DNA from 2 places in the Massilia violaceinigra genome. Region 2 is predicted to be linked to the other one. Evidence: predicted binding sites of a transcription regulator. Region 2 holds the regulator's gene; the other holds the start of a gene.

Region 1 (3,406 bases), 1.0 Mb from region 2:
CAGCACAAGCGCAATACGACCTGTTCCGCCAGCGCGGACTCAAACTCGACATGTCCCGCGGCAAACCGGCGCCCGAACAACTCGACCTCTCCAACGACCTGCTTGACGCCTTGCCGGGCTTTAGTGCGGCCGACGGCACCGACGCCCGCAATTACGGCCTCGGCGTCGGCCTGCCCGAAGCGCGCGCGCTGTTCGGCGGCTTGCTCGGCCTGCCGGCTGCCCAGGTGGTGGTCGACAGCAGTGCCAGCCTGTCGCTGATGCACGACGTGATCGTCTACGCACTGTTGAACGGCGTGCCGGGCGGACAGCCCTGGGTTGGTCAGCAACCGGTGTTTCTGTGCCCGGTGCCCGGCTACGACCGTCATTTCTCGATCTGCGAAGCGCGCGGCATCAAGATGATCAACGTGCCGCTCAACGACGACGGACCGGACATGGACATCGTCGAGCAGCTCGTGGCGACCGACGCCAGCATCAAGGGCATGTGGTGCGTGCCCAAGTACAGCAACCCGTCCGGCACGGTGTATTCGGATGAGGTGGTGCGCCGCCTGGCCGCCATGAAGACGGCCGCGCCGGACTTCCGCCTGATGTGGGACGACGCCTATCGCTTTCATCATCTGACGGACGAGAACGTGCGGATTGCCGAGATCATCGCCGAATGCGCCAGCGCCGGCAATCCGGACCGGGCGATCGTGTTCGCATCGACCTCGAAGGTGAGCTGGGCTGGGTCGGGTATTGCCGCGCTTGCATCGTCGCCGGCCAATATCGCCTGGTGGACGCGCCACGCGGGCATCCGCAGCATCGGCCCGGACAAGATCAACCAGCTGCGCCATGTGCGCCTGCTCAAGGATGTGGCCACCGTTGAGGCGCTGATGACGCGCCACGCGGCGCTGCTCAAGCCCAAGTTCGACGCGGTGCTGGCGCAGTTCAGCGCGCAGCTGGGCGATGTGGCGGGGGTGTCGTGGACGGTGCCGAAGGGCGGGTATTTCATCGATCTGGTGACGCCGCCGGGTGCGGCGAAGAAGACGATCGCGCTGGCGAAGGAAGCAGGGATTACGCTCACGCCGGCTGGCGCTGCGTATCCGTACGGGGTCGATCCCGAGGACAGCCATATCCGGATTGCGCCGAGTTTTCCGTCGTTGCTGGAGATTACCCAGGCGGCCGAGGGGATTGCGCTGGCGTTGAAGGTGGCTGTGGCTGGTTGAGTAACCTCCCGCCGTTCCCGTGTCGCCGCCCTCGTCGTTCCCGCGCAGGCGGGAACGACGGAGGTAGTGGCGGGAATGACGGGAGGCAGGGCAGGGCGGCGTCAAACGACGAATAAAAAAAGCGCCCTCAGGCGCTTTCATTCACATCTTTACCAGTTCAGTGCGTCGCGCACATCACATCCGACAACTGCCACGGCTCGGTAATCTCGCGCACGGCGCGGTCATTGGCCATGATCTGCTTGAGCAAATCGATCTTGCGCATGCGCGGAGCGCCATCGAGTGCCGGCACGCCGGTCTTGGTCGCCGACGCCTGCTGCGCGCACTGCGTTTCCAGGTGCGCCAGGCCGTTCCAGTCGCCTGCTTTTGCCGCAACCGCCATCTTGCCAGTCAGACCAGCAATATTTTCGTACATCGAGAGAACTTCGTTGGAGGTCATGCGCTCACCTGGCCAAAAAATTTATAAAGATTACCGCGTGTCCTTCCATAACGTCGGGATTGCGCGGAACTTTAGCCCTTTTTCAAAAAAATCTGAAAATATTTTTAGCTTACTTAATTGATAAGCTCTTCCAGCCCGCCACTGAGCTCGCCCAGCGGCGGAATCCCGGCAAACAACGCATCCGGCGCCACGCCCAGGCCGGTGGCCAGCGCCGCCGTGAAACAGGCAGCCAGTTCCTCATCGTTCGGCTGGCGCTCCTCGTAGCGCGCGCGCAGCACGGCCAGGTGAATCACCGCCGCCATCCGGTAGGAAGGCGACTCCGGCGTCGGATCGCCAAAGTGGCGCAAGGTCTGGTGAAACAGGTCGGGGAACTTCCAGCGTACCGCCAGTTCCGCCCCCACTTCGCTGAAATCGTAGCCGAACAGCGCTTTTTCGGCCGCGATGCGGCCATTCTCATACGGCCCGACCGTCTGGTCGAGCTCCCGCGCCTGCTCCGCCACGCCCGCATGCATCACCAGTTGCCCGATCCCGTGCATCATCCCGATCGTGAACGCCAGGTCGGTATTGGCGCCGATCTGCTTGGCGATCCACTTGGCCGCCACCGCCGTGTGCAGGCTGTAGCGCCAGAAGCGCTTCAGGTCGAGGCCCGGCACGGTCTTGAAGCTGCCCACCAGGCCGGAACTGATCACCAGGGTCCGCACCGTCACAAAACCGAGCATGCGCACCGCGTCGCCCACATTGCCGATCCGGCGCGAGACGTGATAGTAGGCCGAGTTGGCCAGCCGCAGCAGCTTGGCGCTCAGCACCGGGTCGAGCGAGAGCTTGCGCGCGATCTCTTCGACCGCCACATCCGGGTCGTCGAAGCTGCTGATCAGTTCTGCCACCACTTTGGGCGCGGAGGGCAGGGCGTTCGGATTTTGCAGCAGGGTCTCGAGAGTCATGGTGTCTCCTGGTTGATGCGGGCTCGCGGCAGCCAGACTATATAGAGAAACATTGGGCAGCGCTACTGGAGCGCCACGGTTCCCGTTTTACGCACTCTGGCCGCCTATTGTGCAGTTTGTCGCATTTGGTGTACGTTTCGCACTGCGCTCGATTAGAGTGCAGGCTGGGAAGTCGCGCCGGTCCTGGCGCCGCCACGAAGAGAGAAAAGACATGACATTATTGAAAGCCCGACGTCTGGCCGCCGCCATCGCGCTCGCCTGTACCGCCTTTGCCGCCCATGCCGAAGCCCCGTACGCGTTCGCCACCACGCCGGGCAAGCTGCCGAAGGATATCGTGCCGGTGCAGTATGCCGCCCACCTGATCCCCGACCTGGCCGCCAATACCTTCCTCGGTTCCGAGACGGTGGAAATCGAAGTGCTTAAAACCACCTCCCTCATCATGCTCAACGCCGTCGACCTCGAGATCGACGCGGCCAGCCTGTCGGGCAAGAACATCGGCTCCCTGAAACTGACGCCCAAGATCGACAAGGAACAGGAAACGCTCAGCTTCGCGCTGGCGCAGCCGCTCGAACCTGGCCGCTACAACCTGGCCCTCAAGTTCCACGGCGTGATCAACCGCGAAGCGCGCGGCATGTTCCACATGAAGTACAAGGCCGGCAGCGCGGCGCGCACCATGATCGCCACCAACATGGAGCCGACCGACACGCGCCGCATGCTGCCGACCTGGGACGAACCGGCTTTCCGCGCCGCCTTCAAGCTCACCGTCGACCTGCCGGCCAGCTTCAAGGCCTACTCCAACACCCCGCTCGAACGCCAGGAAAAGCTCG
Region 2 (3,406 bases):
CGCGCCTTCCGCCTCAAGCGCGATGCCGCCGCGACCCAGTTTTCGGACGCCGAACTGCCGCTGGTGATGGCCAATACCAGCACCGCCCGCAACGACCGCAGCCTGCGCGAGGTGTCCCTTGGCTAATCACTTCGATTTCGACCAGGCCGAAGGCCTGCGCCGGATGCTGGCCGGCCCCAAGCCGCGCATCGTCACCTTTCTCTCCGCCACGCCCGAAGACGACAAGGGCGCCATGCTGGTCAACCTGGGCGCCTCGCTGGCCCGGGCCGGCAACGACGTGCTCATCGTCGACGCCTGCGACCGCGAATACGGCGTGGCCCAGCGCCTAGGCGTGGCCGACCGCGCCAGCCTGCTGCAGGTGGCGCGCCAGCAGTGCGCGCTGAACCAGATCATCCACCAGGTGCCGCAAGGCTTCGGCGTGGTCAGCATGGCGCGTGCGCGCGGCGGCCCGGACGAAGCGCGGCGCCTGGCCAAGACCTTCGACGTGCTGGTCAAGCAGACCGGCATCGTCATCGTCGACGGCGAATTCGGCGACGACGACACCTTTCCGGTGCCGATCATGGACAGCGCCGAGATCGTGGTCCAGGTCTCCACCAGCGCCGCCTCGATCACGGCCGCGTACGCCCTGATCAAGCGACTTTCGCAACAGTTGGGGCGCCGTCCGTTCGGAATTCTGGTAACGGGCGCATCCGAAGCCGAAGCAAAGGTGGTATACGATAATATGTCATCTGCGGCAAGTCGTTACCTTGCCGTACAGCTCACGTCGATGGGCTCGGTCCCGGCGGACGAATACCTGCACCGGGCCGCGCGCTTGGGCCGGGCCGTGGTCGATGCGTTCCCGCTGGCCGGCGCGTCGGTGGCATTTCGCCAGCTGGCGGGGCGCTTTGCCCTGACAGCCATGCCGCAACTTGGCAGGACAGGGGGGACTTCCCATTTTGGTTCTTAAAACATACTTATAACTATGTATACCGTCAAAGGGAAAGCGGACAAGAACCATCTACTGACGGAGCACATGCCGTTGGTGAAGCGTCTCGCCCACCACATGAAGGCCAAACTGCCGCCCAGCGTCGAAGTGGACGACCTGATCCAGGCCGGCATGATCGGCCTGCTCGACGCCATCACCCGCTATGAGGAAACCCACGGCGCCCAATTCGAGACCTATGCCGTGCTGCGCATCCGCGGCGCCATGCTCGACGAACTGCGCAGCAGCGACTGGCTGCCGCGCTCGATGCGCCAGAACATGCGCAAGATCGAAACGGCGATGAGCACCCTGCAGCAACAGCTCGGCCATCCGCCCACCGAATCCGAAGTCGCCAAGAGCCTCAAGCTCTCTCTGGCCGACTACCAGGACATGCTCACCGACGGCGGCGGCCACCAGCTGGTGTACTACGAAGATTTCCACGACAACGAAGGAGGCAACGACAGCTTCCTCGACCGCTATGCGGTGGACGATGCCGATCCGCTGCGCAGCCTGCTCGACGGCGACTTCCGCCATGCCGTCATCGACGCGATCGACAACTTGCCGCCGCGCGAAAAAATCCTCATGGGCCTGTATTACGAAGAGGAACTGAACCTGAAAGAGATCGGGGCCGTCATGGGTGTATCGGAATCGCGCGTGTCGCAATTGCACACCCAGGCGGTCGCGCGCCTGCGGGCGTCCTTGAAGGAGCAGGCGTGGACCGGGCCAGCGTAGCGGGGATTTTCCTGGCGCTGTCAGGCCTGCTGATCGGCCAGGCGCTGGAGGGCGGCAAGCTGTCCTCCCTGGTGCAGCCGGCGGCGTTTGCCATCGTCGTCATCGGCACCGCCGGGGCCGTGCTGCTGCAAAGCGAAGCGTCAACCTTCATGCGCGGCGTGCGCATGCTGCGCTGGGTGTTTGCGCCGCCGCCCAGCCAGCGTGCCGGGCTGGCGCGCGAAATCGCCGTGTGGGGCTTGCATGCGCGGCGCGACGGCCTGCTCTCGCTGGAAAAATACATGGCCGTCAACAAGGATAAATTCGTGCAGAAAGGCTTGCGCCTGGTGGTCGACGGCATTGCCCCCGACAAGCTGCGCAGCCTGCTGGAGATGGAAGTGACGGCCTACGAATTCGGCGAGCGGCAAGCGGTGAAAATCTGGGAGTCTGCGGCCGGCTACTCGCCCACCATCGGCATCCTGGGCGCGGTGCTGGGCCTGATCCACGTGATGGAAAACCTGAGCGACCCGGCCAAGCTGGGCAGCGGCATCGCGGTGGCCTTCGTGTCGACCGTGTATGGCGTCGGGCTGGCCAATATGTTCTTCTACCCGATCGCCAACAAGCTGAAAACCATCGTCGCCGAACGGGTGACGCAGTACGAAATCCTCACCGACGTCTTTCACGACATCGCCAGCGGCGACCACTCGCGCGTGATCGAAGAGCGCGTCGCCTGCCTGCTCTCGCGGCCCTGAGCCATGGCGCGCAAAAAGTACGAAGCCGAGCACGAAAATCACGAACGCTGGCTCATTTCGTACGCCGATTTCATCACCCTGCTGTTCGCCTTTTTCGTCGTGATGTACGCCATTTCGGTCGTCAACGAAGGCAAGTACAAGGTGTTTTCGGTGTCGCTGGGCGACGCTTTCGGCGGCAAGGACCAGAGCACGGCCAGTGTCGCCAGCAGCAATGTGCCGCAGCTGATCGTGCTGCCCGATCCGCTCATCAAACGGCGCGCGGAAGCCATGCGGCGCGAAAAGGAACGCCTGACCAGCCTCGCGCAAAAGCTCACCTCGACCCTGGCCCCGCTGGTGAGGGAAGGCAAGGTGCGCGTGACGCAAAACAGCCGCGGCGTGAGCGTCGAGATCAATGCCAGCGTGCTGTTCGACCCGGGCGACGCCACCCTCACGCCGGAATCGGACCAGGCCCTGCGCGCGCTGGCGGTGCTGCTCAAGGACGACCCGCACGCGGTGCACGTCGAAGGCCATACCGACCCGACGCCGATCAGGAATGCGCTGTTTCCGTCGAACTGGGAATTGTCGGCGGTGCGCGCGAGCAGCGTGGTGCGCCTGTTCATCGACAGCGGCGTGGGCGCCGAGCGGCTCACGGTGGTGGGGCACGGCGCCAACATCGCGGTGGCATCGAACGACACGCCCGAAGGGCGCGCGCGCAACCGGCGCGTGGCGGTGACGATCCTGTCGGCGCTGCCCGATACCACGACCGAGATTCCGACCCGTTGATCCAAGCGGGCTGGCCTGATGCGCGAAACGAGGCACAATGGCTGAGAACGGCACAGGCGGGCGACCCGGCCCCGCCGATCGACAGCCGCAGCCGGGCCGACGAAAACAAGGAGCAGGGCGATGAAACGATCACTGGCGGGCGTGTTGATGATCATGGCGCTTGGGCTGGCCTATGCGAAGGATAAACCGATGGTGGGCGTGAGCGAAAAAGTCGCGGTGGCGT

The links. Region 2 encodes FliA, which starts transcription of late flagellar genes. Its sites were predicted from a motif close to CTAAAGTTTNNNNNNNNNNNGCCGNTA; they were not measured.
Region 1: the regulator FliA is predicted to act here: its motif matches at 1,687-1,713, upstream of CR152_RS09995 (flagellar protein FliT).

Annotation. Positions count from the first base shown of each region.
Region 1 is NZ_CP024608.1:2,216,943-2,220,348, forward strand. It holds gene CR152_RS09990 (aspartate aminotransferase type Ic) at 1-1,202, shown strand, start outside; gene CR152_RS09995 (flagellar protein FliT) at 1,360-1,638, opposite strand; gene CR152_RS10000 (HDOD domain-containing protein) at 1,752-2,579, opposite strand; gene CR152_RS10005 (M1 family metallopeptidase) at 2,791-3,406, shown strand, end outside.
Region 2 is NZ_CP024608.1:3,234,822-3,238,227, forward strand. It holds gene flhF (flagellar biosynthesis GTPase FlhF) at 1-126, shown strand, start outside; gene CR152_RS14625 (MinD/ParA family ATP-binding protein) at 164-946, shown strand; gene CR152_RS14630 (RNA polymerase sigma factor FliA) at 962-1,693, shown strand; gene CR152_RS14635 (flagellar motor protein) at 1,675-2,421, shown strand; gene motD (flagellar motor protein MotD) at 2,425-3,183, shown strand; gene CR152_RS14645 (hypothetical protein) at 3,304-3,406, shown strand, end outside.